One region of the Actinomadura sp. NEAU-AAG7 genome, then DNA from elsewhere that is predicted to be linked to it. Evidence: predicted binding sites of a transcription regulator. Region 1 holds the regulator's gene; each other region holds the start of a gene.
What was found. Region 1 encodes LexA, which represses DNA repair genes until DNA is damaged. Its sites were predicted from a motif close to TCGAACANNTGTTCGA; they were not measured.

Region 2: a site for LexA is predicted at 2,648-2,663, ahead of recA (recombinase RecA). Genes of this name have one in related genera too.
Region 3: a site for LexA is predicted at 3,888-3,903, ahead of KLI87_RS11210 (DUF6504 family protein). Genes of this name have one in related genera too.

The regions. Positions count from the first base shown of each region.
Region 1 is NZ_JAHFZY010000005.1:37,972-47,766, forward strand. Features, by position in the region: gene leuS (leucine--tRNA ligase) at 185-2,653, shown strand; gene lexA (transcriptional repressor LexA) at 2,801-3,499, opposite strand; gene KLI87_RS22905 (LysM domain-containing protein) at 3,676-4,005, shown strand; gene nrdR (transcriptional regulator NrdR) at 4,363-4,836, shown strand; gene KLI87_RS22915 (vitamin B12-dependent ribonucleotide reductase) at 4,960-7,761, shown strand; gene KLI87_RS22920 (hypothetical protein) at 7,951-8,250, shown strand; gene KLI87_RS22925 (GntR family transcriptional regulator) at 8,641-9,267, shown strand; gene KLI87_RS22930 (OsmC family protein) at 9,285-9,749, shown strand.
Region 2 is NZ_JAHFZY010000003.1:67,109-76,903, forward strand. Features, by position in the region: gene KLI87_RS14935 (glutathionylspermidine synthase family protein) at 1-1,110, opposite strand, end outside; gene KLI87_RS14940 (hypothetical protein) at 1,115-1,495, opposite strand; gene KLI87_RS14945 (ATP-grasp domain-containing protein) at 1,687-2,556, opposite strand; gene recA (recombinase RecA) at 2,800-3,933, shown strand; gene KLI87_RS14955 (regulatory protein RecX) at 5,639-6,292, shown strand; gene rny (ribonuclease Y) at 6,730-8,298, shown strand; gene KLI87_RS14965 (prolyl oligopeptidase family serine peptidase) at 8,440-9,795, opposite strand, start outside.
Region 3 is NZ_JAHFZY010000002.1:400,898-410,692, forward strand. Features, by position in the region: gene KLI87_RS11200 (DUF4328 domain-containing protein) at 1-208, shown strand, start outside; gene KLI87_RS11205 (DNA polymerase III subunit alpha) at 239-3,577, opposite strand; gene KLI87_RS11210 (DUF6504 family protein) at 3,568-3,840, opposite strand; gene KLI87_RS11215 (hypothetical protein) at 3,977-4,249, opposite strand; gene KLI87_RS11220 (TetR family transcriptional regulator) at 4,669-5,370, shown strand; gene KLI87_RS11225 (quinone oxidoreductase) at 5,484-6,446, shown strand; gene KLI87_RS11230 (DUF4389 domain-containing protein) at 6,568-7,905, shown strand; gene KLI87_RS11235 (serine/threonine-protein kinase) at 7,986-9,713, shown strand; gene KLI87_RS11240 (alpha/beta hydrolase) at 9,721-9,795, opposite strand, start outside.

The sequences.
Region 1 (9,795 bases):
CGCCGGAACCCTCGGCGGGAGGGCTTGCGGTTGCGCTACGCTTGCTGTATGCCAGCCAGGCTGCTCCTTATACGACCACGCTGACGGATCGACGTCAGCGTGGTGGCCCCTCCTGTGCGAGGGGCCGTTTCATGTCGGCGGGCGGTCTGGGGACCCAGTTGATCAGGATGCGGAGTCTGGAAGCGTGAGCAGCGACGAGCACTACGACCCACGGGCGGTTCAGGACAAGTGGCAGGCCCGCTGGGCGGAGCTCGACCCGTTCGAGGCCGTGGAGACCGGCGAGGGCCCCGAGCGCCGCTACGCGCTGGACATGTTCCCCTACCCCAGTGGTGACCTGCACATGGGGCACGCCGAGGCGTTCGCGATCGGGGACGTCGTCGCCCGCTACTGGTTCCAGCGCGGCTTCAACGTCCTGCACCCCATCGGCTGGGACTCCTTCGGCCTGCCCGCCGAGAACGCCGCGATCAAGCGCGACTCCCACCCCGCCGAGTGGACCTACGCCAACATCGAGACGCAGGCGGCCTCCTTCCAGCGGTACGCGCCCTCCTTCGACTGGACGCGGCGGCTGCACACCTCCGACCCCGAGTACTACAAGTGGACGCAGTGGCTGTTCCTGCGCTTCTACGACCGGGGCCTGGCCTACCGCAAGGGCGGCCACGTCAACTGGTGCCCGAAGGACCAGACCGTCCTGGCCAACGAGCAGGTCGTCGGCGGGCACTGCGAGCGCTGCGGCACGCTGGTCGAGAAGCGCGTGCTGACCCAGTGGTACTTCAAGATCACCGACTACGCCGACCGGCTGCTGGCGGACATGGAGCAGCTGGAGGGGAGCTGGCCCGAGCGCGTCCTGCTGATGCAGCGCAACTGGATCGGCCGCTCCACCGGCGCCGACGTCGACTTCCTCATCGAGGGGCGCGACGAGCCGGTCACCGTCTACACCACCCGGCCCGACACCCTGTACGGGGCGACGTTCATGGTCGTCGCCGCCGACGCGCCGCTGGCCGAGGAGGTCTGCGCGCCCGCGCAGCGCGCCGCGTTCGAGGCCTACCGCGAGGAGGTCTCCCGCGAGAGCGAGATCGAGCGGCTGTCCACCGAGCGCGAGAAGACCGGCGTGTTCCTGGGCCGCTACGCGGTCAACCCGGTGAACGGCGAGCGGCTGCCGGTCTGGGCGTCGGACTACGTGCTGGCCGAGTACGGACACGGCGCGATCATGGCCGTGCCCGCGCACGACCAGCGCGACCTGGACTTCGCGCTGAAGTTCGGGCTGCCGGTCCGCGTGGTGGTCGAGACCGGCCAGGCCGACCCCGCCGAGACCGGCGTCGCCACCCCCGGCGACGGCGCGATCATCAACTCCGGCCCGATCGACGGGCTGGACAAGGCCGAGGGCATCGCCAAGATCATCGAGATCCTGGACGAGCGCGGCACCGGGCGCGCCTCGGTGAACTTCCGGCTGCGCGACTGGCTGGTGTCGCGGCAGCGGTTCTGGGGCTGCCCGATCCCGATCGTCCACTGCGAGGCGTGCGGCGAGGTCCCCGTCCCGGACGACCAGCTGCCGGTGCGGCTGCCCGAGGGCCTGCGCGGCGCCGACCTGGCGCCCAAGGGCACCTCGCCGCTGGCCGCCGCGTCCGACTGGGTGAACGTCGAGTGCCCCAAGTGCGGCGGCGCCGCCCGGCGCGACACCGACACCATGGACACCTTCGTCGACTCGTCCTGGTACTACTTCCGCTACTGCTCGCCCGGCTACGAGGACGGCCCGTTCGACGTCGAGCGGGTCCGGCGGTGGATGCCGGTCGACCAGTACACCGGCGGCGTCGAGCACGCCATCCTGCACCTGCTGTACAGCCGGTTCTTCACCAAGGTCCTGTACGACATGGGCATGGTCGACTTCACCGAGCCGTTCCGGCGGCTGCTGAACCAGGGCCAGGTGATCCTGAACGGCAGCGGGATGTCGAAGTCCACCGGCAACCTGGTCGACCTGGGCGAGCAGATCGGCGAGTTCGGCGTGGACGTCGTCCGGCTGGCGATGCTGTTCTCCGGCCCGCCCGAGGACGACATCGACTGGGCCGACGTGTCCCCGCACGGCATGTCCAAGTTCCTGGCCCGCGTCCACCGGATCGCCACCGAGGTCTCCTCGGCGCCCGGCGCGGACGCCGCGTCGGGTGACATCGCCCTGCGCCGCGCCACCGCCCGCGCCGTGGACGAGGCCACCAAGCTGGTCGAGACGCAGCGCTTCAACGTCGCGATCGCGCGGATCATGGAGCTGGTCACCGCGACCCGCAAGGCCATCGACTCCGGCCCCGGCGCCGCCGACCCGGCCGTGCGGGAGGCCGCCGAGGCGATCGCCGTGGTGCTGTCGCTGTTCGCCCCCTACACCGCCGAGGAGGCGTGGGAGCTGCTGGGCGGCACCGCGCCCCTGATCCGCGCGGGCTGGCCGTCCGCCGACCCGGCGCTGCTGGTCGAGGAGTCGGTGACGTGCGTCGTCCAGGTCGCGGGCAAGGTCCGCGACCGCCTGGAGATCCCCCCGGCCATCGCCGACGAGGAGCTGGAGCGGCTGGCGCTGGCCTCCCCGAAGGTCCAGGAGGCCCTGGCCGGCGCCGACATCGCCAAGATCATCGTCCGCGCCCCCAAGATCGTCAACATCGTCCCCAAGCGCTGACCCCGCACGCTCCGGTACCCCGGCAGGCTCGTCCTGCCGGGGTCTTCGGCGTGTGCCGGCCACGCGTGCGCCGTGGAGCGCGGAACAGGCCGAAGGCGGTCACCCCGGTGGGGGAGACCGCCTTCGGTAGGCCCGTTCGGGGGCGCGTCACATCTTGCGCAGGACCGCCACGACCCGTCCGAGGACGGACGCCTCGTCGCCGGGGATCGGCTCGTAGGCGGAGTTCTGCGGCATCAGCCAGATGTGGCCGTCCTTGCGCTTGAACGTCTTCACCGTCGCCTCGCCGTCGATCATGGCGGCGACAACGTCGCCCTGCTCGGCGACCGGCTGCTGCCGGACGACGACCCAGTCACCGTCCGCGATCGCGGCCTCGATCATCGAGTCCCCGGTGACCTTCAGCAGGAAGTGCGTGCCCTCGCCCACGAGCTGCTTCGGCAGCGTGAACACGTCCTCGACGGCCTCTTCGGCCAGGATCGGCCCACCGGCGGCGATGCGGCCCACCAGCGGCACGTAGGCGGGCGCGGGCTGCGTCGAGGTCGGCTGGCCGCCCAGCCCCTCGTAGGTGTCGGGCTCGGTCCGCACCGGCGTCGTGCCCGGGACCCGCACCTCGACCGCACGCGGCCGGTTGGGGTCGCGCCGCAGGAAGCCCTTGCGCTGGAGCGCCCGGAGCTGGTGCGACACGCTGGAGGTGCTGGTCAGGCCCACCGCCTCGCCGATCTCGCGCATCGAGGGCGGGTAGCCCCGGCGCTGGACCGAGTCGCGGATCACCTCCAGCACCATGCGCTGCCGCTGGGTCAGGCCCGTCTCGTCCATGGGCCCGTCGGGCAGCTCCCGGACCTTGCTCATCGCTCGTCGCCTCCCGGGCGCCTCGATCCGTCACTCCTTGTCATGGAACGCTATCGCGTCCAGCGCCGATGATCAAACAATTGTTCGAAGATGAGGGTCGCGTTTTCCCGGTGTCCTGCGGTAGAACATCGTACAGGCGTTCGATCGAAAATGCATTCGACGCTGGGAGGGGAGAGATGTCCGGTTCACCCCATGAACATGTCCCGATCCGCCTGACGCGCCGGGGCCGCGTGGTCGTGGTGACCGGCGCCGCCCTCCTCACCCTGCCCGCGCTCTGGCTCGCCCGGGGCCCCGGGGCCCTGGCGGGCGGGCATGAGGGCGGCGGGCCCTCCGGTCCGGGCGAGACGGTCGTCGTGGAGCCCGGAGAGACCCTCTGGGAGATCGCCACGGCCGCCGAGCCCCGCTCCGACCCGCGCATCGTCGTCCAGCGCATCATCGACCTCAACGGCCTCGGTGGCGACCCCACCGTCCAGCCGGGGCAGCGCATACGCCTCCCCGCGCGCTGACGCGCCCGCGGGGGAGGTGTACGCGCCGTCTCCCGGGGGCTCCTTCCGCCGCCCGGTACGTCCCTGGCGGTCATCCACGGGCCGGATGTGGCGTTCAGCCGTGATCGTCCTGGTCAGGGGCGCGATGCGGGCCCGCCGCGCGACACGCCCGGACCAAGATCCATCTGCTTCGCCGTGACCTGGGCGGACGTGGCGGATGTGACACGGGTCAACGTCCGGGACGCCCGACCGAGGTTGCGTACGCCTGCGCGTCCCCGTACGGTTGACCACAACATCTAGTAGTCACACCGATGTACTTCACCTATATATGGCATCGTTCAGAGGTGTGACGCGTTTTCGTCAGGGGAGGAACCAGACGTGCATTGCCCGTTCTGCCGCAACCCTGACACCAAAGTGATCGACAGCCGGTCCACCGATGACGGGGGCGCCATTCGGCGCCGCCGGGCGTGCTCGGAATGCGGCAAGCGATTCACGACGCAGGAGAATGTGCTCGTCATGGTGGCCAAGCGCAGCGGGGTCACCGAGCCGTTCTCCCGGGAAAAGATCATCGCCGGGGTGCGCAGGGCCTGCCAGGGCCGCCCGGTCGACGAGGATGCGCTCGCGAAGCTGGGGCAGCGGGTCGAAGAGGCGATCAGATCGTCGGGATCCGCGGAAATCCCCTCGCACGAGGTCGGTCTCGCGATCCTGGGGCCGCTCAGCGAACTCGACGAGGTCGCCTATCTGCGATTCGCCTCGGTCTACCGGAGCTTCGAGTCGCTGGACGACTTCGCGAAAGAGATCGAATCACTGCGCAGGTCAGGCTCCTCGGGGGAGTCCGGTCCGCCCCGATAGGGGCGGGCCCGGCAGTACACAGCAGCACACACGTGAAAGCGCCACCGCGCCGGGCATGCCCCGCGCGGCGGCGGAGTTGTTCCTGAACAGGGCCCCGGCGGGTGGCCCGAGAGGGGGAAGGTCATGACGGAGACGGTGAGCGGCTCGGCGGCACGGCGCGGCAAGGGGGGCCGCAAAGGGCTGAAGGTCGAGCGCATTTTCACCACGCCCGGCGTGCATCCGTACGACGAGATGCGCTGGGAGCGTCGTGACGTCGTCATGACCAACTGGCGTGACGGCTCGGTGAACTTCGAGCAGCGCGGGGTGGAGTTCCCCGACTTCTGGTCCCTGAACGCCGTCAACATCGTCACGTCCAAGTACTTCCGCGGCGCGGTCGGGACGCCGCAACGCGAGTGGAGCCTCAAGCAGCTCGTCGACCGGGTCGTCCGGATGTACACCGAGACGGGACTGCGAGAGGGCTATTTCGCCTCCGAAGAGGACGCGGAGATCTTCGACCATGAACTGAAGTACGCGCTGGTCCACCAGCTGTTCAGCTTCAACTCCCCGGTCTGGTTCAACGTCGGCACCAAGTCCCCGCAGCAGGTCTCGGCGTGTTTCATCCTCTCGGTGGACGACACGATGGAGTCGATCCTCGACTGGTACAAGGAAGAGGGCGTCATCTTCAAGGGCGGCTCCGGCGCCGGCCTGAACCTCTCGCGCATCCGCTCCAGCAAGGAACTGCTGTCCTCGGGCGGCACCGCGAGCGGACCGGTGTCGTTCATGCGCGGCGCCGACGCGTCCGCCGGGACGATCAAGTCGGGCGGCGCCACCCGCCGGGCCGCGAAGATGGTCGTCCTGGACGTGGACCACCCCGACGTCGCCGAGTTCATCGAGACCAAGGCGCGCGAGGAGGACAAGATCCGCGCGCTGCGGGACGCCGGGTTCGACATGGACCTCGGCGGCAAGGACATCGGCAGCGTCCAGTACCAGAACGCCAACAACTCCGTCCGCGTCTCCGACGAGTTCATGCACGCCGTCGAGGCCGACGGCGACTTCGGGCTGCGCGCCCGGATGACCGGCGAGGTCGTCGAGACCGTCAAGGCCAAGGAGCTGTTCCGGCTCATGGCCAAGGCCGCGTGGGAGTGCGCCGACCCCGGCATCCAGTACGACGACACGATCAACGCCTGGCACACCAACCCCGAGACCGGCCGGATCACCGCGTCCAACCCGTGCTCGGAGTACATGAGCCTGGACAACTCCTCCTGCAACCTCGCCAGCATCAACCTGCTGAAGTTCCTCACCGACTCCGGGACGTTCGACGTCGCGCGGTTCGTCAAGCTCACCGAGCTGATCATCACCGCGATGGACGTCTCGATCACCTTCGCCGACTTCCCCACCGAGAAGATCGCCGAGACGACCCGCGACTACCGGCAGCTCGGCATCGGCTACGCCAACCTCGGTGCCCTCCTGATGGCGAGCGGCCACGCCTACGACTCCGAGGGCGGACGCTCGCTCGCCGCCGCGATCACCTCGCTGATGACGGGCGTCGCCTACCGCCGCTCCGCCGAGATCTCCGCCGTCGTCGGCCCGTACGCGGGCTACGCCCGCAACGCCGAGGGCCACAAGCGGGTCATGCGCAAGCACGCCGCCGCCAACGACGAGATCCGCACCCTCGACACCGTCGACAAGGCCGTCCACGCCGCCGCCACCAAGCAGTGGCAGGAGTGCCTGAAGCTCGGCGAGAAGCACGGCTACCGCAACGCCCAGGCGTCCCTGCTCGCGCCGACCGGCACCATCGGGCTGATGATGGACTGCGACACCACCGGCATCGAGCCCGACCTCGCGCTGGTGAAGTTCAAGAAGCTCGTCGGCGGCGGCTCCATGCAGATCGTCAACCAGACCGTGCCGCGCGCCCTCGACACGCTCGGCTACCAGCAGGAGCAGATCGAGGCGGTCGTCGAGTTCATCGGCGAGCACGGCCACGTCGTGGACGCCCCCGGCCTGCGCCCCGAGCACTACGAGGTGTTCGACTGCGCGATGGGCGAGCGCGCGATCAGCCCGATGGGGCACGTCCGGATGATGGCGGCCACCCAGCCGTTCCTGTCCGGCGCGATCTCCAAGACCGTCAACATGCCCGAGCAGGCCACCATCGAGGACATCGAGAAGGTGTACTTCGAGGGCTGGAAGCTCGGCCTGAAGGCCCTGGCGATCTACCGCGACAATTGCAAGGTGGGCCAGCCCCTCTCGGCGGCGGGCAAGAAGGAGGAGCCGAAGGCCGAGGCGCCGGTGGAGACCCGCCCCGTCCGCAGGCGGCTGCCCAAGCAGCGCCCCGCCACCGTCACCCGCTTCTCCGTCGCGGGCGCCGAGGGCTACATGACCGCCTCGTCCTACCCCGACGACGGCCTCGGCGAGGTCTTCCTCAAGCTCGGCAAGCAGGGCTCCACCCTCGCCGGCGTGATGGACGCCTTCTCCATGGCGATCTCCATCAGCCTCCAGTACGGCGTCCCGCTGGAGACCTGGGTGGAGAAGTTCACCAACATGCGGTTCGAGCCCGCCGGCATGACCGACGACCCCGACATCCGCATGGCCACCTCGGTGATGGACTACATCTTCCGCCGCCTCGCCCTCGACCACCTGCCCTACGACGAGCGCGCCGCCCTCGGCATCTTCACCGCCGACGAGCGCGCCATGCAGGCCAACGGCGAGGACCCGGGCGCCCAGCCCACCGAGGACGAGGTCGACCACGAGACCCTCGCCCAGTCGGCGGAGATCAGCAGGCCGGCCCCCGCCCCGTCCCGCGAGGCGCACTCCTCGATGGAGGTCATCGAGAGCCGCCAGGGCCGCACCGCCGACGCGCCGCTCTGCCTCACCTGCGGCACCAAGATGCGCCCCGCGGGCAGCTGCTACGTCTGCGAAGGCTGCGGCTCCACCAGCGGCTGCAGCTGAGCGGTGCTCCTGACGCCCCGGTCTTAGCCTGACGGCGAGGACCACGCTTGGACGGGCGTATCAGGCACAGGCCAGGAGGGGGCGGCGAGGCACTTTGCTTCGCCGCCCCCTCTCGGCGCGGATAACCCGAACAATCGAACAGAGTCAACGACGTCGCACGCGCCGCGAGGTCGGGGGAGAGCGCCGGCCATGGCCTCGGACGAGTACTACATCGTCAGCGCCGTCAAGATCCGGTTCGAGGACGGCGCCACGGTCCGCTCGGCCGCCCGCTCCGAACTCGCTCGGCTCAAGGAACGGCACGGGGACGACACCGAGCTCCAGCGGTTCTTCCTCGCCCCACCAGAATCCCCTGCCTCCGCCATGCACTCGCCATCACGCTTGAGTTCGCCGAGGCGACCGCTCTCGAAGAACTACGTGACGGACTTCGCCGGGTACTCGCCTCAGGCCCCCGGCGCAACCGTCCCAAACGGCTGGAACTCTAGGCAGTAGCGCGGCCGGCGCCCTGCCTCCGGTGGGCCCACAGACCGGCCCTCGCGCGGGGCCACCCCACGATCTCGCCTGCGAGTTCGACGGCCGGGCGCCGGACCGCCGGGTTCGTGCGCTGGGGAAAGGGCGGCCAGGGCCGGCAACGCCGCGACGCCCGCCTCGCATGTGCTCCCCTGGTACCAGAGCTGCGCCCATAGCCCGTTCGAGGCGTCCTCGGCTCCGGTCTCCGCCGCGTTGAGGAGGACCGGGATGCCCTGTGCGGGCCCGTGGACACCTAGCGAACACGGCCAATCGATCACCCCCGAGTTAGCACGACCGGGCCTGCCGGTCGGCGGGAGTGGCCTGCGGGCAGCTTTGTATGCAATGTATGCTTTGTATGCAATGGAGGTGGGGATGCAGGTCGACACGGTCTACCGGAGACTGCGGGGGCTGATCGTCGCGGGTGAGTACTCGCCCGGCGAGCGGCTCACGGAGGTGGCGGTGAGCGAGGCGCTCGCCGTGAGCCGGACGCCCGTCCGGGAGGCGCTGCGGCGTTTGGAGAGCGACGGCCTGGTCCTCGGCGCCGGACGCGGCGTCGTCGTGGAGGTCATGACGCCGGAGAGCCTGGACCACGCCTACGAGGTGCGGGCGGCGCTGGAGGCGCTCACCGCCGAGCTGGCCGCGGACCGGCGGCGGGCCGGGCGGATCGCCCCGGCGGCGCTGGCCGACCTGGAGCGGGACGCGGCGCACCTGGAAGAGGTGACCGCCGCGGGGGAGCTGGATCGCGCGATCGAGTTGAACCGCCGGTTCCATCGGGGGATCGCCGAGCTGGCGGGCAACCCGATCGCGCTGGAGAGCCTCGAACGGCTGTGGGATCGGATCATCGTCTCCACACGGGCGTCGCTCGTGCGTCCGGAGCGTCCGGAGACGGTCTCGGGTGAGCACCGGGAACTGCTGGGGGCGATCGCCGACGGCGACCGTGTCCGGGCGGGACGGATCGCCGGTGACCATGCACGTGCCACCAGGGCGACCCTGGAATAGCTGAGAAGGGCTGCGGGATGTCGAAGACCCACCACTACGAAGTGTCCGTGACCTGGACCGGAAACACCGGTGCGGGAACGAGCTCCTACCGCGCTTTCGAGCGAGCCCACGAGGTCGAAGTCGAAGGAAAGCCGTTGATCCCGGGGAGTTCCGACCCTGCTTTTCGGGGTGACCCGGCGCGGTGGAACCCCGAGGAACTGCTCGTCGCGTCGCTGTCGCAGTGCCACATGCTGTGGTTCCTGCATTTGTGCGCAATGGAGAAGGTCGTGGTCACCTCCTATGTAGACAAGCCCTACGGGACCATGGCCGAGACCCCGGACGGTGGGGGGCGGTTCGAGGAGGTCGTCCTGCGTCCCCGCGTGGGCTTGGCGGACTCCGAGAAGGCCGACCAGGTCGGCAGGCTGCACGGACGTGCCCACGAATTGTGCTTCATCGCGAACTCGGTGAACTTTCCCGTCCGGCATGAGCCGGTCATCGAGTAGGCGCTCCGCTTGTAACGATGGTTGATGGGGTGCGCGCTCGCGGCGT
Region 2 (9,795 bases), on a different contig from region 1:
GAGCCCGGCCGTCTCGCGGATGCCGATCCCCGCCGACTCGTCCTCCACGACCCAGGCGCCGATCACCGGGTGCTCGCCGTCGAAGTCGGGGAGCGCGCAGAACTCCTGGAAGACGAACCCCTCCGCGCCGTAGGCGCCCTCGGTGCGCTGCTCACCGCCGTCCGGGGTGACGATGCGCATGCTCGCCCCCTCCCGTCCCAGCAGGGGCTTCTGCACGTACGAGGTGAGGCTCCCGGGCGTGTTCAGGTAGGTGGGGAGCAGGTTGGGGTGCCCGGGGAACAGCTCCCAGAGCAGGACGAGCAGCGCCTTGTTCGACAGCACCATCTTCCAGATGGGCTCGATCCACGAGGTGGGCGCGCCGGGGACGTTGCGTCCGAACGGCTCGGCGACGATCCACTCCCAGGGGTAGAGCTTGCAGAGGGTGCGGATCTCCTTCTCGTCCATGTCGACGAACCGTTCGCGGGCGGAGTCCCAGCCGATGTCCTCCATGGCGATCGCCATGCCGGGCAGGCCCGCCTCCTCGGCGGTCTCCTGCATGTAGGCGATCGTCATGACCTCCTCACCGGTCTCGTCGCCGTTCGTCCAAGCGAAGTGCACCGGCCCGTCGGCGACCCCGGGGAGGATCTCCTTCCAGCGCGCCACCAGGCGCTCGTGCAGGGAGTTCCACTGGTCGTCGCCGGGGTAGACGTCCTGGAGCCAGTACCACTGGACGACCGAGCTCTCCACCAGGGCGGTCGGCGTGTCCGCGTTGTACTCCAGGAGCTTGGCCGGGCCGGCGCCGTCGTAGCGCAGGTCGAACCGGCCGTACAGGTGCGGGTCCCCGCGCCGCCACGACTCCTCGATCAGCGGCGCGACCCACTCCGGTATGCCGAGGACGTGGTACCGCCCGGTGGTGACGACGTGCTCCACCACCTGCATGCACATCCGGTGCAGTTCCTCGACGACCTCTTCGAGCGCGAGCACCTCGTCCATGTCGAAGACGTAGTGGACGGACTCGTCCCAGTAGGGCCTCGGCAGATGTTCTGGATGCGCGGTCTTGTGGAAGGCGAGCCCTTGCGACTCGACCTTCTCGGCCCAGCCGTCGCGGGGCGTCGAACGTGTGCGGCGCACCGGTTCAGCTCCCGCTCCGGCCGCTGCCGCCGAACCCGCCCCGGCTCAGCGTCCGCCCGCTGCTCGACTTGACCTTGCCCTTGCTGGACCGGAAGGAGGTTCCGCCCGACACGTACCCCCTGGAGTCACGGCTGCCGCCGTAGTACCAGAAGTACCGGTTGTACGACGAGTCGTATCCCCGGTCGATGTCGCCGGGGTCGCAGTAGACGTCCGAGACCACCTTGTAGCCGCCCTTGGTCTTCCCGACCGCCGGGGCGTTCCGGTCCACGCAGTACGCGGTGGTCGACTTGGAACCGCAGGCGACCAGGGCCAGCGACAGCGCGCCCAGCATCCCGACCTTCACGGCACGGGAGCTGAGCCGGCGGGTGGGTTCCTGTGGGGGCAAGAGGAACACGTCCTTCGGATCGAGGGTCGAGCATCCAGAAGGTTCCGGACGGCGTGGTCGAACGCCCCCGTGCAGAAGGAATCCGACATGCGAGGCCACAGCCTAGGGGCGGTGCACATGGGACGGAAGTGACTCGTGTTCCGGTTCCGTCACATCGCGGACGCGATCGATTCCGGGTGGACGCCGGGGTGTCAGTCCGGAACGGGCAGGTGCGCGTACAGGTCCATCGCGTCCACGGTCGAGGGGAGATCGCTGACCTGCCCGTCCCCGACCTCCACCACCCGCCACTCGCCGTCGGTGCGGCGGGCGAGGTCGGTGGTGATGAACCGGCAGCCGAGGGCCCGGACGGCGGGCGCGACCGCGTCCAGCGCCGGGTCGGGCTCCACGTCGGGGCTGTCGGGGTGCGGCCCGATGAGCGCGGGCTCCCCGTCCACCCACCACACCCGCGCCTCGCCCTCGCCGTCGTAGGGCTCGTACTCCCGCACCACGAGGCCGCCCGCGAGATGGTCGTCCTGCAGGGCGACCATCTTGGCGGCGATGCCGTGCAGCTGGACGAGGTTCTTCACGTCCGGCACGAAGCACGCCTCTTCCCACTCGTGCTTGCGCGACTTCACATAGTCCTTGACCACGCCGGGCCCGCCGTTCAGCGGACGCACCAGCTCGCCCAGCTCGTTCAGGTCTCCCGGATCCTGGCCCGGTGCCAGCGGGCGCCACACGCTGTGCGGGGTCAGACCCGCGAACGTGTCGTGCCAGCCCGGCAGCTCGTGCGCGCGCCTGTAGTCGTCCGGATGGGTCAGCAGCACCGTCCCGCGCTGTTTCAGGAGGGCGGCCACCGCGGCGTACTCGTCGCCCGTGAGCATCCAGCCCCGGTACCAGAGCGCGCCCAGGTCCGACGGCACCGCCCGCGCGGCCCCTTCCACGTCCCCGCGGCGCAGTGCCTCGTGGTCGAGCAGGGCGATCTCGCCGTAGTGGTCCCGCACGGCCGCCGCCTCGCGGGAGAAGTGCGGGTCAACGCGCCGTGGATGGAGCGGGTCGACGCAGAAGAGGACGGTCAGCGTCATGATGGAACCCTCCGTGGACGGCGCCAGCGTACGGGGTCCGGACCACCGTACGCACGGAGATTCCTGCCCAAATCGGTAGACGCGACGATGATCGAACTTATGTTCGGTACGCTGACCTCTCGCCCACGGCGTCATCCACAACCGCGCCCGGGACTCGAAAGTGTCGGTGGCCCGCCGTAACGTCGCCCTCGACAACGCAAGGCAGCGGCCGAGAGCCGACAGTCACGACGAGAAGGACATCTCATGGCAGCGAACGACCGGGAGAAGGCTCTCGAGACCGCCCTCGCCCAGATCGAACGACAGTTCGGCAAGGGCTCGGTCATGCGGATGGGCGAGGAGGTGCGGGCGCCGGTCGAGGTGATCCCCACCGGCGCGATCGCCCTCGACATCGCGCTCGGCATCGGCGGCCTGCCGCGCGGCCGCGTCGTCGAGGTGTACGGCCCCGAGGGCTCCGGCAAGACCACCGTCACGCTGCACGCGGTGGCCAGCGTCCAGAAGAAGGGCGGCATCGCCGCGTTCGTCGACGCCGAGCACGCCCTCGACCCCGAGTACGCCGCCAAGATCGGCGTCGACATCGACGCGCTGCTGGTCTCCCAGCCCGACACCGGCGAGCAGGCCCTGGAGATCACCGACATGCTGATCCGCTCCGGCGCGATCGACATCGTCGTCATCGACTCCGTCGCCGCGCTCGTCCCCCGCGCCGAGATCGAGGGCGAGATGGGCGACAGCCACGTCGGCCTCCAGGCCCGCCTGATGTCGCAGGCGCTCCGCAAGCTCACCGGCGCGATCAACCAGACCAAGACGACCGCCATCTTCACCAACCAGCTCCGCGAGAAGGTCGGCGTCATGTTCGGCTCCCCGGAGACCACCACCGGCGGCCGCGCGCTGAAGTTCTACGCGTCCGTCCGGCTGGACGTCCGCCGGATCGAGACGCTCAAGGACGGCACCGAGGCCGTCGGCAACCGCGTCCGCGTCAAGGTCGTCAAGAACAAGATGGCGCCGCCCTTCCGGGTCGCCGACTTCGACCTCCTCTACGGCCACGGCATCAGCCGCGAGGGCGGCCTGATCGACCTCGGCGTCGAGCACGGCTTCGTCCGCAAGTCCGGCGCCTGGTACACCTACGACGGCGACCAGCTCGGCCAGGGCAAGGAGAACGCCCGCAACTTCCTCAAGGCCAACCCCGACATGGCGGACGGCATCGAGAAGAAGATCAAGGAGAAGCTGGGCATCGGCCCGAAGGTCGACAAGGAGGCCGAGCCCGCGGCGGGCTCCGGCGCCGAGGCGGCCGCCCCGCCCGCCTCCGAGTTCACTCCCGCGGCCAAGCCCCCCCTCACTGGCAAGCGGGCGGCCAAGGCCGCCAAATCGGGTGATTCCTAACGGTCAATCCTCCGATAAGGGTGACTCTTGACGAGGAGTGAGCGATGATCTCGTATGCAGGGCGGCGGCGCCTTACCCGGTGCCTGCCAGGCGCACGGACCTTCCCCGATGGCGCCGCCGCTCCCGTCGGCCCGGACGCCGAGCCCATCCGGCTCGGCGGCCGGGGCACCCGCCCTCCGTCGCGTCGAGGCGTCCCCGGAGGGGCGGGGACGTGAGCCTCCCCTGGGAGCCCCTCCCCACCAACCCCTGGACCACGGACCCCGAACCCGCCGACACCCCGGAACCTCCCGAAGCCTCCGACGCCGAGCAACCCCCGGAACCACCCTCGCCCTGGACGCTCGAACCAGGCCGTCCGGCCAACACAGCCCAAGCGGAGCCACCACAAACCCCCGGGCCGGCCACCCCCGCCTCCCAACCCGCCACGAAGCCCGAGGCCAACCACCCGGGCCAACCGGGAACGCAACAGCCGACCAGCCCCGTGGAAACCAACCCTGCGGCAGATGCGGCCGAGGCGACCGGCGTCAACCCCCAAACAGCCGACACTCGGTCGGGTGGCCCCGCACTAGGCGATGCCGATCCGTGGAATACCAAGGCGAGCGGAACCGGCGCGGCCGACATCGAGACGGACGCCACGGGAACGGCCGACGCCTGGGTTTTCATCGCCGGGACGGCCGACGGCGAAACAGCCCGCACCAGGACGTCCGACGCCGAACGGACCGGCGCCTGGAGTGCTGCCGCTACGGCGGTCAGCGCCGGAGCAGGCGATACCGAAGCGGCCAGCGCGGAAGACGATCTCCCTGGGGCACATAACCCCTGGGAGGACGCCGCCGGCACAAGCGACGCCAAAGCTGACGACATCGACGCGACAGGTGATGAACTGTCGAGCCCCGATGGAGATAAAACGGACGGCGGTGGAACGGGAACCGTTGAAACCACGGGTGTTGGACCGCCTGGCGCCGCGATGGGTGGCCCCGAGCTAGGCGGTGCTGGGGCGGGCGGCGTCGAAGCGGGCAGTGTCAGGGTGGCCGGTTCTGAAGCGGGCAGCGGCAGAGCCCCGGACGGTACTGAACGGGACACGGAGTCGCAAGCGGCGAAGTCGCGTGGGGTTGAGGCGGAGGTCGGGCGAGGGGCGTCCGGTGAGCGGGGTGCGTTCGGTGACCAGGGGTCGTCCGGTGACCGGGGAGGCGTCGGCGATCGCGGGGCGATCGGTGAGGGGCGGGATGCGGAGTCGCGGCCGGTGGGGTCACGTGGGGTTGAGGCGGAGGTCGGGCGAGGGGCGTCCGGTGAGCGGGGTGCGTTCGGTGACCAGGGGTCGTCCGGTGACCGGGGAGGCGTCGGCGATCGCGGGGCGATCGGTGAGGGGCGGGGTGCGGAGTCGCGGGGGGAGGAGACGGAGATTGGGCGAGGGGCGTCCGGGGGGCGGGGTGCGTTCGGTGACCAGGGGATGTCCCGCGATCGAGGAGCGGTCAGAGGTGGCCGGGCGGCCGGTGGGGGGCGGTCGGTCGGTGAGGGGCTGGGCGCGGAGTCGCGAGCGGTGGAGTCGCGGGGGGTTGAGGCGGAGGTCGGGCGAGGGGCGTCCGGTGGGCGGGGTGTGTTCGGTGGGCAGGGGGCGTCTGGCGAGCGAGGGGTCGTCGGTGGGCGCGGGGTGGATGGGCGGGGACGGGCGGTCGGTGAAGGGCGGGGTGGTAAGCGGCGGGGTGGCGCGTTGGGGAGGAGGGGGGCGTCCTCTCCCTGGGAAGGCGCGGCGGAGTCGTCGGGGCGGGATGGCGCGGAGGCTTCTGGTGAGAGGGAAGGCCGTAGGGAGCGGGGCGGGAGTGGGCGGCGTGGGAATGAAGAGGGCGGGAGTGAGCGGGGCGGGCTTGGGGAGGGGGCCGCGCGGGAGGTTTGTCTGCGGATGCTGGCGGGGGCGCCTCGTACTCGGGCGCAGCTCGCGGACGCGTTGCGGCGCAGAGGGTTTCCCGATGAGGTGGCGGAGTCCGTGCTTTCGCGGTTCACCGATGTTGGGTTGATCGACGACGAGGCGTTCGCGCAGGCGTGGGTGCGGTCGCGCCATGCGGGGCGGGGGCTCGCCAAGCGGGCGCTCGCGGCGGAGCTGCGGCGGCGCGGGGTGGCCGGCGAGACCGTCAACGAGGCCGTCGAGACGCTGGAGCCGGAGCAGGAGGAGCGCACCGCGCGTGCGCTGGTCGAGCGCAAGCTCCGCAGTACGCGGGGCGTCGATCCGGTCAAGCGCACTCGGCGGCTGGTCGGCATGCTGGCGCGCAAGGGATATCCGCCGGGGCTCTCCTATCGGGTGGTCAAGGAGGCGTTGGCCGAGGAGGGCGCCGACCTTGAGGACTTCCCGGAGGCGCCCCTGGAGTGATCAGGTGAACAGGGGGCGATACGCCGGGGAATGACGGGCGGGCTGACCGCAGGTGATCTCGTACTTACCTGGGCGGAGCCGACGAGCCAGGTGGGTGGGGGTGCGCGGGTCAAGTGCGCGGTAAGGAACTCGTCACGCGGGCGTTCGGTTAGTCCGGAATGCCCCGGGTTTGCTTGCTCATTACCTCCATGCCGCTTACCGTTACGGCAGTGAGGAGTTACTCCGCGTCTCGCGGATTGCTATACGGCCGAGCACGTTCGAGCAGCTGAGAGGCATAAAAGGCAGGTTCGTTGGCCGGATTCGGCCGCGTCATCGGGCACGCGTACGGCGTGGCCCGGCGATGTCGTGCACCCGGAATAGCGTGAGTAAGTCCTCGCAAGGCAGGGTCCTGACAGGCGGGCCCGCGGCGAGGAAGGATCTGCCTCATGGAGAGCGTCCTGCTGGGTGCAGCGCTGCTGGTGACCCTGGCCGCTCTCGTCATCGTCGTCCTGCGGCGTCCGGGCATGCCGGGACGGGCCGCGGCGGAGATGGCCCGCGCGCAGGGTGAGGCGGACGAGATCCGGTCGAAGGCCAAGCTGGACGCGCAGGAGGCACTGCGGAGCGCCGAGGGGCAGGCGCGCCAGATCGTCGCCACGGCGCGCGAGGAGCGCGAGGACCTTGAGGAGGAGGCCCGCTCCTTCAGGGAGGACCTGCGGGTGCTCAGGGAGGACCTGGAGCGCCGGGAGGCGCGTCTCGCCGAGCGGGAGCAGCGGCTGGACGGCGAGGTCCGCAGGCTTGAGGAGTGGTCCGGACGGCTCGCGGAGACCAAGCGGACCCTCCAGGCCCGCAAAGAGGAACTGGGCAAGGTCGAGGAGGAGCGGCGCCAGATCCTGGAGCAGGCGGCGGGGCTCACCGCCGAGCAGGCCAGGGCCGAGCTGGTCGGGCTGATCGAGAACCAGGCCAAGCGCGAGGCGATCCCCATCACGCGGGAGATCGAGAACTCGGCGCGGGCGGAGGGCGACAAGCGCGCCCGCAAGATCGTGACGCTGGCGATCCAGCGGGTCGCGAGCGAGCAGACGGCCGAGTCGGTCGTGTCGGTGCTGCACCTGCCGAGCGACGAGATGAAGGGCCGCATCATCGGGCGCGAGGGGCGCAACATCCGCGCGTTCGAGACGACCACGGGCGTGAACCTCATCATCGACGACACCCCCGAGGCGGTCCTGCTGAGCTGCTTCGACCCGGTGCGCCGGGAGGTCGGAAGGCTCACGCTGGAGAAACTCGTCCTGGACGGGCGGATCCACCCGCAGCGCATCGAGGAGATCTACGAGCGCAGCAAGAGCGACGTGGAGCAGCTCTGTGTGCGCGCGGGCGAGGACGCGCTGGTGGAGGTCGGCATAGCCGACATGCATCCCGAACTCATCGCGCTGCTGGGCCAGCTCCGGTACAGGACGTCCTATGGGCAGAACGTCCTGAAACACCTCATCGAGTCCGCGCACATCGCCGGGGTCATGGCGAGCGAACTGCGGCTGCCGGTCGAAGTGGCCAAGCGGTGCACGCTGCTGCACGACATCGGCAAGGCGCTCACCCACGAGGTGGAGGGCAGCCACGCGCTGATCGGCGCCGAGATCGCGCGCCGCTACGGCGAGGACGAGGACGTGGTGCACGCCATCGAGGCGCACCACAACGAGGTCGAGGTCCGGACCGTGGAGGCCGTGCTCACGCAGGCCGCGGACGCCATCAGCGGCAGCCGTCCGGGCGCGCGCAGGGAGTCCCTGGAGGCTTACGTCAAGCGGCTGGAACGCCTGGAGGAGATCGCCCGGGAGAAGCACGAGGGCGTGGAGAAGGTCTTCGCCATGCAGGCGGGCCGGGAGATCAGGGTGATGGTCAAGCCCGACTCGGTGGACGACATCCAGGCCCAGGTCATCGCCCGCGACATCGCCAAGCAGGTCGAGGACGAGCTGACCTACCCGGGGCAGATACGGGTGACCGTGGTCCGGGAGTCGCGCGCCATCGAGTTCGCCCGCTGACCACGTCCGACCGACGCCCCTTCCGCGCAGGACGACCGCGCCGATTCAGCGCGCCCCGCATCTCTCCTGCGTCGCACCTGACCACGCCCGGACACGTGCGCCGGTCGGCGGGGGAAACCGGCCGACCGGCGGGCGGCGGGGTCAGCCGACGGTGAGGTCGATCGGGGTGACGCCTCGGGGGTCGAAGCCGAGGGTCTGCCCGTAGAACGCCAGTTCGGCCTCCAGGCACGCGATGACCGTGTCCGCCTTGCGGAAGCCGTGGGCCTCGCCCTCGAACGTCAGGTAGGCGTACGGCATCTTCTTGGCGGCCAGGGCCACCGCGAAGCGCTCGGACTGGTCCGGGGGCACCACCGGGTCGTTGAGCCCTTGCAGGAGCAGGACGGGGCAGGCCGTGCGGTCGGCGTTGTTCAGCGGCGAGCGCTCCTCGTAGGCGCGCTCGAAGCCGGGCAGCGGACCGATCAGGCCGAACAGATACTGCGACTCGAAGTCGTGGGTGGCGCCGACGAAGCTTTGGAGCTCGCTGACCCCGTAGTAGGACGTGGCGGCCTTGAACACGTCGGTCTGGGTGATCGCCGCGAGCGTCGTCCAGCCGCCCGCGGAGCCGCCGCGGATCGCCAGCCGGGCGGGGTCGGCGATGCCGCCGTCCACGAGGGCCTGGGCGGCGGCCACGGCGTCCTCCACGTCCACCACGCCCCACTGGCGGCGCAGGCGTTCGCGGTAGGCGCGGCCGTATCCGGCGGAGCCGCCGTAGTTGACGTCGATGACGCCGATGCCGCGGCTGGTGAAGTACGCCCGCTCCAGGTCGAGCACCTTGGAGACGCGTCCGGTGGGGCCGCCGTGCACGAAGACCACGTACGGGGGCAGTTCGCCCTCCGGGGCCACGGCCTCGGGGTTGGTCGGCGGGAAGACGTACGCGTGCACGGGACGCCCGAACGGGCCCTCCAGCACTTCGGCGCGCGGGTTGGACAGGTAGGCGACGTCCGGCAGCTCCGGCAGTTCGCGGCGGAGCCCCTCCACACGCCCGGTCGTGGTGTCGATCCGCACGACCGACGGCGGGACGTCCGGACCGCCGCCGATCCCGACAATGGTGGTGCCGTCCGCCGAGAGCTGCGACTGCCAGTGCTCGTAGGGGACCTCCAGGTCGATGAGGTCCAGCGTCTCCGGGTCGTAGATGCCGAGCCGCATGTCGCCCTCGCCGTGCAGGACGGCGAGCCGGCCGTCGCCCAGCAGCGCGTAGGGCATGCCTCCGAGCTGCCACAGCGGGCTGGTGAACTCCTCCTCCGCCGGGTACAGCGCCTGCGGCGACTCCCCGTGCAGGCCGACCTGGTAGATGTTCCACCAGCCGGGCCAGTCGGAGATGACGTACAGGGACTCGTCGTCACGCCACAGGGGCGCGACGACGGATTCGGTGAGGCCGCCCTTGACCGTGCGGGGCGCGACGGTCTTGCCGTCCTCGATCGCGGCCACGCGCAGCTCCGTGCCGTCCCAGGGCATCCT
Region 3 (9,795 bases), on a different contig from region 1:
CTTCGTGGTCGCCGCCTGGTGGACGTGCGTCCTGCTCGGCGTCCTGCTCGCCCGCGTGTTCACCGCGGGCAGTGTCGAGACGCTCGCCGAGGCCCGCTTCGACGTCCACGTCGGCGTCGCCGCCGCCGCGTTCCAGGCCCTCGCCGCCGCGCTGTGCATGGCCAGCGTCTTCCAGATCACCCGCCTCCAGGTCGCCCGCGGTACGTAGCGGTGTTCCGAGGTCGCTTCGGAACGCGCGTCAGCCCGAACTGCCCCGGCTGGCGTGCCAGAGGCGTGCCGGGGGCGGGCGCCTGACGGCGGGCCCCGCCGGGCCGATGTCGGAGTAGCGGGACATGGCGAAGCCCGTCGGCTGGACGATCCGGCGCCCCACCGGGCGGGCGACCGGTCCCGGGCGGGCCATCACGGCGCGGACCTCGTCCAGGCCGTCCCGCCGCCAGACCTCGTGCAGGGCGGCGAGGTCCCAGCAGGCGGTGGCGGTGATCGAGAAGGCGCGCTCGCCCGCCCGCCGCAGCCGGCCCCGGGCGACCAGCAGCCACGACCCGAACACGGTCGCGGCGCACCGCTCCTGCACCGACTCGAAGAACGTGAGGTCGACCGGGCCCGACCCGTCGTCCAGCGTCGCGAAGATGACGCGCTGCCCCGACCTGACCGCCGGCGTCTGCGTCGCGACCTTGACCCCGGCGACCAGCACCTCGCTCCTGTCGGGACGGCCCGGCAGCGCGCCCGCGCGGACGACGCCGAGGTCGCCGAGCAGTCCGTCGTAGAAGGTGAGGACGTGGCGGCTGACGTCCATGCCGAGGACGTCCAGCTCCGCCTCGACGATCTCGGCGGCCGTCATCGGCGGCAGCTCGCCCAGCGGGACGTCCTCGGCGAGGTCCAGGCCCTCGGGGCTCCCGAGCGGGAGCTGCCCCTCGGGGACGGCGCGGTCGGCGCGGCCGGTGCGGTGCAGCGCGCCGACCCGGCAGAGCAGGTCGCGGCGCGGCACCGGCGGATCCCGGTACAGCGCGTCGAACCCCCCGGCCAGGACGAGCCGCTCCGCGACCGGCCGCGACACCCGGGCGCGGCGCCAGAAGTCGGTCAGCGACGCGTACGGGCGCCCCTCCACGATGCGGCCGACCTCCGCGTCGCTGATCCCCCTGACCTCGCTCAGCGCGACGCGGATGCCGGACGGCCCGCCCCGCGACACCGGCTCGGCGTGCCAGGCCGCCGCCGACCGGTTGACGTCCAGCGGCAGGATCGGGACGCCGAAGTGGCGGGCGTCGTCGAGGATGACGCGCTTGGGGTACATGCCGGGGTCGTGGGTGAGGACCCCGGCGTAGAAGGCGGCGGTGTGGTGCCGTTTCAGCCACGCCGACTGGTAGGTGGGCAGCGCGAACGAGGCGGCGTGGGCCTTGCAGAAGCCGAACGCGCCGAACGCGGTCAGCGTCCGCCAGACCCGCTCGACCGACGGCCCGTCGTAGCCGCGCGCGAGGGCCCGCTCCCGGAACCACGCGCCCACCACGGCCTGGCCCTGCTCGTGGTTCAGGTTCCGCCGCGCCGCCTCGGCCTTGGAGAGGCCGCAGCCCGTCATCACGTCGAAGATCCGCAGCACCTGCTCGTGGAAGACGACCACGCCGAGGCTCTCGCGCAGCACGGGCTCCAGGTCGGGGTGCGGGTACTCGGGCTCGCGCGTCCCGGCGCGGGCGGCGAGGAACGGCGACACCATGTCGGAGTTCACCGGGCCCGGCCGGAACAGCGAGATGTCGATGACGAGGTCGCCGAGGTCGCGGGGCTGGAGCCGGCCGATCAGCTCGCGCTGGCCGGGCGACTCGATCTGGAAGCAGCCGAGCGTCCGGGACGTGCGGATCAGCTCGAACGTCGCCGGGTCGTCGCGCGGGACCGCCTCCAGGTCGATCTCCGCGCCGGACGCGCGGGCGGCCTCGGCGACGGCGTGCGCCATCGCCGACTGCATCCGCACCCCGATGACGTCGAGCTTCAGCAGGCCCATCGCCTCGACGTCGTCCTTGTCGAACTGGCTCATGGGGAAGCCGACCGCGCTGGTCTCGACCGGCGTGCGGTCGCGGAGGGTCGCGTCCGACAGCAGGACGCCGCACGGGTGCATCGCGATGTGGCGGGGCAGGCCGTCCAGCCGCTCGGCGATCCGGAACAGCACCTCCAGCCGCGCGGTCGCGAGGCCGCTCTGCCGCAGCTCGGGCAGCTCCTCCAGCGCGGCGCCGATCTGGCTCGCCCGGATCTGCGGGAACGCCTTGGCGACCACGTCGATCTCGTGCGGCGGCAGCCCGAGAGCGGCGCCGACATCGCGCAGCGCGCTGCGCGCCCGGTAGGTCTCCATCATCGACACGCACGCCGTGCCGTCCGCGCCGAACCGGGCGAACAGCGCCTCGTAGGCCTCCAGGCGGCGCGCCGACTCCACGTCGAGGTCGATGTCGGGCAGGCCCTCGCGGCTGTCGGCGAGGAACCGCTCCATGAGCAGGTCGTGGCGGAGCGGGTCGAGGTCGCCGATGCCGAGCAGGTGGTTGACCAGGCTGCCCGCGCCCGAGCCGCGGATCGCGCACCGGATGCCGCGCTCGCGGATCAGCGCGGCGGCGTCCGCGACCGTGAGGAAGTAGGCGGCCAGGCCCTTGCGGGCGATCACGCCGAGCTCGGTCGCGAGCCGGTCGGCCGCCGCGCGCGACCCCTCCAGGCCCCGGCGGGCCAGGCCGTCCGCGCAGCGCGCCACGAGCCCGGCGTGCGGGTCGCCCTCGACGGCGGGCAGGTGCACGCCGTCCATGCCGAGGTCGGCCGGGTCGAGGACGCAGCGCTCCGACAGCCGCCGCGTCGCGTCGAGCAGCCCGCCCGCCCCGGGGCCGGCGACCCCCTCGGCGACGCGGCGCATCTCGGGCGGCGACTTCAGGTAGGACTGGCCGGTCCGGTCGTCCAGGTGCCGCCGGTCCAGCGGAGCGAGGCGGCGCGCCGCGTCCAGCACCTGCGCGACCGGGTGGTCGGCGGCCTCCAGGTAGCGGACGGCGTTGCCGAGCACCGCGGTCACCCCCGCCTCGCGGGCCAGGGCGAGCATCCGCGCGGCGCGGTGCCCGTCGCCCCGGTCGTGGTGGTCGACGATCTCGATCACGGTCTCGGCGGCGGCGCGCCAGGCGGCCAGGCGCGCGGCCGCCAGGTCGGGACGGCGCGCCGCGACGGCCCGTCCCACGTCGGACGCGGGGCCGAGCAGCACCACCAGGCCCTCCGCGTGATCGGCGATCACCTCCCGGGTGACGAACGGGTGCCCCCGCTCCCCCGCCGCGTGCGCCGCCGTCACCAGCCGGCACAGCGACCGCCATCCGGCCCGGCCCTCCGCCAGGACGACCACCCGGTCCCCGCCCTCGGGGCCGAGGCGCAGGTCGGCGCCGAGGACGGCGCCGAGGCCCGCGTCCCGGCAGGCCCGGACGTGCCGGACCGCGCCGTACAGGCCGTCGCGGTCGGTCAGCGCCAGCGTCTCCATGCCGAGGGCCGCGGCGCGCCCGGCCAGCGCGGCGGGCGACGCCGCGCCGTACCTGAGCGAATACCCCGAAGCGACATGAAGGTGCACAATCAGTCCCATACCCGGGAAAGCAGCCAGGTTTCGGACGCGCCGTCATAGCGCAGCTCGTACACCCCGACCTCCCGGTCGGGGGTCGCCTCGACCCGCCAGAACTCCCGCTCCCCGGTGGCCTCGCCGTCAGGTCGCTCCTGCCACCAGTCGCGGGTCGTGACCCAGTGCTCCAGCACCCGCCGCACGGTGTGGAGCCGGCCACGCCAGACGAACCGGACCGGACGCCCGTCACTCACCCAGACGTCCACCGGATCGCCGAACACGCGCGTCATCTGCCTCCCCCTCATGTTCACCGCACGGGGGAAGACATGCGGAAGATTCGAACATACGTTCGCGGGGGAGTCTAGGGAAGCACGAGACCCGGAGGCAAGGCGGGCCCCCGCTCCGGCCCAAGGTTCCCGCCCGGGGCTACCTCAGCAGGCGAAAGAGCTGGTCAGCGACGTGGGCGACCTCGGCCACGTCGGCCATCCCGCCGCCCGGCCACAGGTAGGACCAGCCCGCCGCGACCGGCGTCGCGACCACCATGACCTGGCGCCGCGTCCGCGGGCCGAGCACGCTCAGCACCGACTCCGCGGGCCCGGCGAACCGCCAGGACAGGCCGCGCGCCTCGACCTCGTACGCGAGCGCCGCGAGGTGCCGCCGCCGCACCTCCGGGATCTCCCGCCCATCGACTACAGACACTTGATCAGCCGCCTCAGCACCGGGTCGGGCCGCCATGCCGGCACCGCGCCATGGTGGTGGCATGCCCGTTCCATGACCATGGGCGATCGCGTGGCGACAACTGGTGACCGGGTTCAAGCATGACCCGAGAACCGCTGCTGTGCAGGGGAAACCCGGAGAGTATGGCGGGGATTTCGCGGTCCTCCAGGGATGGACCCGGACGGCGCCGCGGACGCGCCCCGCCCGGCCGCGCCAATCAGGTCCCCGCCCGGCCTCCGGAAGGGCCCCGGGCGCCTCCGCGCGGGCTTTCTCACACGCTGGAACCCGGTTCCGGTAGCCGGATCGGCGTCATGATAGAAGCCAGGGGAAGAACCTCAGGGAAACAGCCCAGGGACGCCGGGCCCGCGCCCGGCGTCCGCGAGAGGTCGAAGGAGCCAGCGATGACCGCCGCCCCCGACGGCGACGTCCACGGTCCGGTGGACGGCGCCCGCTGCACGGCGCACCCCTGCGCGGCGGAGGAGCGGCGCGAGATCGCCGGGCTGCGCGAGCGCAAGAAGCGGCGCACGCGGCTGGCGCTCATCGACGCGGCCCTGGACCTGTTCCTTGAGAAGGGCTACGACGCGACGACGATCGACGAGATCGTCGCCGCGGTGGAGGTGTCGCAGCGGACGTTCTTCCGCTACTTCGCCACCAAGGAGGACGTGGTCACCGCCTTCCTCGGCGAGTACGACAAGCTGATGGCCGAGGCGCTGGCCGCGCGTCCGGCGCACGAGCGGCCCTTCACCGCGCTGCTGGAGTCGCTGCGCGTGATGCTGCGGACGAGCGCGGCCACCGGCGGCGGCGACAGCGACAGGTTCCGCCGCATCCGGCAGGTGCTGAAGTCGACGCCGGCGCTGGAGGCCGCGCAGACGGCCCGGTACTCGGCGGCGGAGAAGACCCTCGCCGCCGAGATCGCCCGCCGCGAGGGCGTCGACGCCGCCGACGACCTGCGGCCCCATTTCATCGTCGCGTTCCACACGGCGGCGGCGCGGGTGGCCTTCGAGGACTGCGCGCGGAACGATATCTGGGACCCGGAGACGGTCGCGGCGCGCGTCGAGGAGTCCCTCGCGCTCGCCGTGGCGACCATGCGCGAATGGGTCTGACCGGGGGCGACGCCGGTGAACGACGCGAACTCGACCTGGGCGGCGGGACCTGGCCGGAATAGGACGCCGGGGGGCCGGGTTGCCGCTGAGAAATCAGACCTGAGGAGTTGCGTATGCGTGCGATCGTCGTGACCGAGACGGGCGGACCCGAGGTCCTGCGCGAGGCGGAACGGCCGGACCCGGTGCCCGGTCCCGGCGAGGCGCTGGTGGACGTCGCGGCGAGCGGGGTCAACTTCGTCGACGTGTACTTCCGGACGGGCACCTATCCGCTCGACCTGCCCGCCGTCCCGGGCGTGGAGGCGGCGGGCACGGTGGCGGCGCTCGGCGACGGCGTCACCGGCCTCGCCGTGGGCGACCGCGTGGCCTGGGCGAACGTGCAGGGCGCCTACGCGGCGCGGGCGGCGGTCCCGGCCGAGCGGCTCGTCCCCGTCCCGGACGCGGTGAGCCTGGAGGACGCGGCGGCCACCCTCCTCCAGGGCATGACCGCGCATTACCTGACGCACTCGACGTATGAGGTCCGGCAGGGCGACACCGTCCTCGTGCACGCGGCGGCGGGCGGGATGGGCCTGCTGCTCACCCAGGTCGCCAAGGCGCGCGGCGCCCGCGTGATCGGGACGGCGTCCACGGCGGAGAAGGAGAAGCTCGCGCGGGACGCGGGCGCCGACGAGGTGCTCGGCTACGACGGCTTCGCCGACCGGGTGCGGGAGCTGACCGGCGGCGAGGGCGTCGCGGCGGTCTACGACGGCGTCGGCGCGCCCACCTTCGACGGGAGCCTCGCGAGCCTGCGGCGGCGCGGCGTCCTCGCGCTGTACGGGGGGGCGGGCGGGCAGGTGCCGCCGTTCGACCCGCAGCGGCTCAACTCGGCCGGGTCGGTGTACCTGGCCCGCCCGAACCTCACGGACTACACGGTCGGCCGCGCCGAGCTGCTCGAACGCGCGTCCGACGTGTACCGGTGGGTGGCCTCGGGCGAGCTGGACGTGCACGTCGGGCACCGCTACGACCTGGGCGAGGCGGGCACCGCGCACGCCGACCTGGAGGCGCGCCGGACCACCGGCAAGCTCCTGCTGATCCCCTGATCGCTCCTTACACCATGGTCCGTCCGCCCCCGGCCCCCGATCCTTCGTTCGGGGGACCGGGGGCCCCGGCTCCCTTAGGCTGTGCGCGGGAGAGACAGATCATCAAGGAGCCCGAGCACCCATGACGACGTACGCCGCCGGACCGCTCCAGCATGACGAACCCCGCGTCCTCGGCCCCTACCGGCTGCTCGGCCGCCTTGGGCGGGGCGGGATGGGAACGGTCTACCTCGGAGCCGAGTCCACCGGCCGCAGGGTCGCGGTGAAGGTGGTGAACCGGGAGCTGGCCGGCGAGCCGGAGTTCCTCGCCCGGTTCCGCCGCGAGGTCACCGCGGCGCGCCGCGTCCACCGGTTCTGCACCGCGCCCGTGCTGGACGCCGAGCTCGACCAGGACCCGCCCTACATCGTCACCGAGTACATCGACGGGCCGAGCCTGGAGAAGGCCGTCCTGGAGCGCGGCCCGCTGCCCGGCTCCGACCTGGAGGGCCTCGCGGTCGGCGTCGCGACCGCGCTCACCGCCATCCACGGCGCCGGGATCGTGCACCGCGACCTCAAGCCGTCCAACGTGCTGCTGTCCTCCACCGGCCCGCGCGTCATCGACTTCGGCATCGCCCGCGCGCTGGACGCCCCGGACGGCCCGACCCGCACCGGCCAGTTCGTCGGCACGCCCGCCTACATCGCGCCCGAGGTGCTGCGCGGCGCGCCGGTCGAGCAGGCGTCCGACGTGTTCTCCTGGGCCTGCGTCGTCGCCTACGCCGGGACGGGGCGCCCCCCGTTCCTGGGCAGGACGGTCGCGGAGACGTTCGAGCGGATCGGGGCCGCCGAGCCGGTGCTGGACGGGCTCGACCCCCGGCTGCGCGCGATCGTCGCGGCGGCGCTCGCGAAGGACCCGGCCGCCCGTCCGACGGCGCGGGCGCTGCTCGCGCGGCTCGTCGGGCAGGAGGAGGCCGACCCGGAGCGGATCGCGGAGTCGGTCTCGGCGACCTGGCACCGCGCGGACCGCGACCGCACGAGCGCGAACGGCGCGGCCCCGGCGCCCGCCGCGACCGTCCCGCCGCCGCCGGCGACGGCCGAGGCCCCCGGGGACGAGCGCGCCGCCGCGCCGCCCCCCGCCGCCGAGGCCAAGCCCCCGGCGCTGCCGACCGACGAGCAGACCGTGCTCGTCGACCTGCCCTACCCGGAGGCGTGGCGCGGACCGAAGCGCTGGTTCAGCCTGCTGCGCGGCGTGCTCGTGATCCCGCACCTGATCGTGATGCTCGTCATGTACACGCTGCTGGTGCTCGTGATGGTGCCGAGCGCCCTGCTCATCCCGTTCACCGGCGCCTACCCGCGCTCGCTCTACCGGCTCGTCGTCGGCTGCCAGCGCTGGTCGAGCCGGGTGGTGGCGTACGCGTTCGGGCTCACCGCCGAGACGCTGCCGCCGTTCCGGACGCTCCCGCGGGCGCGGCGCGCGCGCCGCTGACCTCCTCGTCCCGAACATCTCGTTTCCTGGGGCCCGCTAGGGTTTCATCGGAGAGAACCCCCCGATTTCCCAGGATCACCATGACCACGCGCGCAGGAGACAACGGCGAGGCGCTGAGCCCCGAGGACCCCGGGGAGCTCGGCCCCTACCGGCTGCTCGGGCGGCTCGGACGCGGCGGCATGGGCACGGTCTACCTGGGCGAGGACCGGACGGGACGCCGCGTCGCCGTCAAGGTGATCAACCGGGAGCTGGCCGGGGAGGGCGCGTTCCGGGAGCGGTTCCGGCGCGAGGTGACCGCCGCCGGGCGGGTCCGGCGGTTCTGCACGGCGCCGGTGCTGGACGCCGAGCTCGACCGCGACCCGCTCTACGTCGTCACCGAGTACATCGAGGGCCCGAGCCTGGAGCGCGCGGTCGCCGAGCGCGGCCCGCTGCCCGGCTCCGACCTGGAGGGCCTCGCGGTCGGTGTCGCGACCGCGCTCGCCGCCGTCCACGGCGCCGGGATCGTGCACCGCGACCTCAAGCCCGCGAACGTGCTGCTGTCGGCCACCGGCCCGCGCGTCATCGACTTCGGCATCGCCCGCGCGCTGGACGCGGCCGACGGCCCGACCCGCACCGGCCAGTTCGTCGGCACCCCGAGCTACCTGCCGCCGGAGCTGCTGCGCGGCGAGCCGGTGACGCCCGCCTCCGACGTGTTCTCCTGGGGCTGCGTGGTCGCCTACGCCGGGACGGGCAGCGCGCCGTTCGCCGGCGCGACCGTCCCGGAGATCTTCTACCGCGTCGCGCACGGCGAGCCGACGCTGGACGGCCTCGACCCGGCCCTGCGCGACGTCGTCGCCGCCGCGCTCGACAAGGACCCGCGCCGCCGTCCGAGCGTGCAGGACCTCCTCGAACGGCTCGTCGGCCACCGGCGGGCCGACCCGGCCGAGCTGGCCGAGACCGTCCAGGCGGGCTGGCACGGCGCCGCGGACCGGGAGGGCGCCTCGTCGGCGGTCGCGGCACAGGGTGCGCCCGCGCGGGCCACCGCGACCGCGCTGCTCGGCCCCGACGCGACGCGCGGCGACACTCCCCCGCCCCCCGAGACCGGGGGGCCGCGGGGGCGGAGGCCCCCGCGCGTCCCGCTGATCATCGGTGCCGCGGTCGTCGTCGCGGTGGCCGCCCTCGCGGCGGTCGGGTTCACCATGCGCGGCTCGGACGGCCCGCCCGGCAAGGTCGCCACCGTCTTCGGCGACGACTTCTCCCGCACCGACTCCGGCTGGAGCGGCGGCAACTTCACCAGCCAGAACGGCTACAAGGACGGCAAGTACCGGATGGAGACCGACGCCGGCAGCGACGCCCGCGAGCAGTGGGTGCCGCTGGAGAAGGCGGAGGACAACCCCGACCCGGTGTTCGCCACCGTGACGGTCGGCGTCCGGCAGGGGGCGCCCGAGAGCCGGTTCGGGATGGTGTGCCGCGCGAACGACAACGGCGAGCGCGGTTACGCCTTCCTCGTCCGCAACGACGGCAAGGGCGCGCAGCTCCGCAAGGCCAACGGCAACCAGGGCAGCAAGGAGCTGGCGGCCCCCGACTCCGTCCCGGGGTTCGAGCGCACGGGGCCGAACCGGGTCCAGATCGCCTGCGAGAGCCGGGACGGCGGCAAGCGGGTGCGGCTGCGGCTCTGGGTGAACGGCGCGCGGGTCATCGACGCGACCGACGCCGACCGGCCGCTCGGCGCGGGCTGGGTCGGGCTCGGGGTCGAGCGGGGCGGCAACCCGGCGCAGCAGATCGTCGCCGACTTCGACGACTTCGACATGTCGAAGATCCTGCGCTAGGACGCGGTCAGGGCGCGGGGAGGTAGCCGCCGGTCCAGCGGGCCAGCTCCTCGAACACCCGCCCCCGCACGGGCTCGGCGGA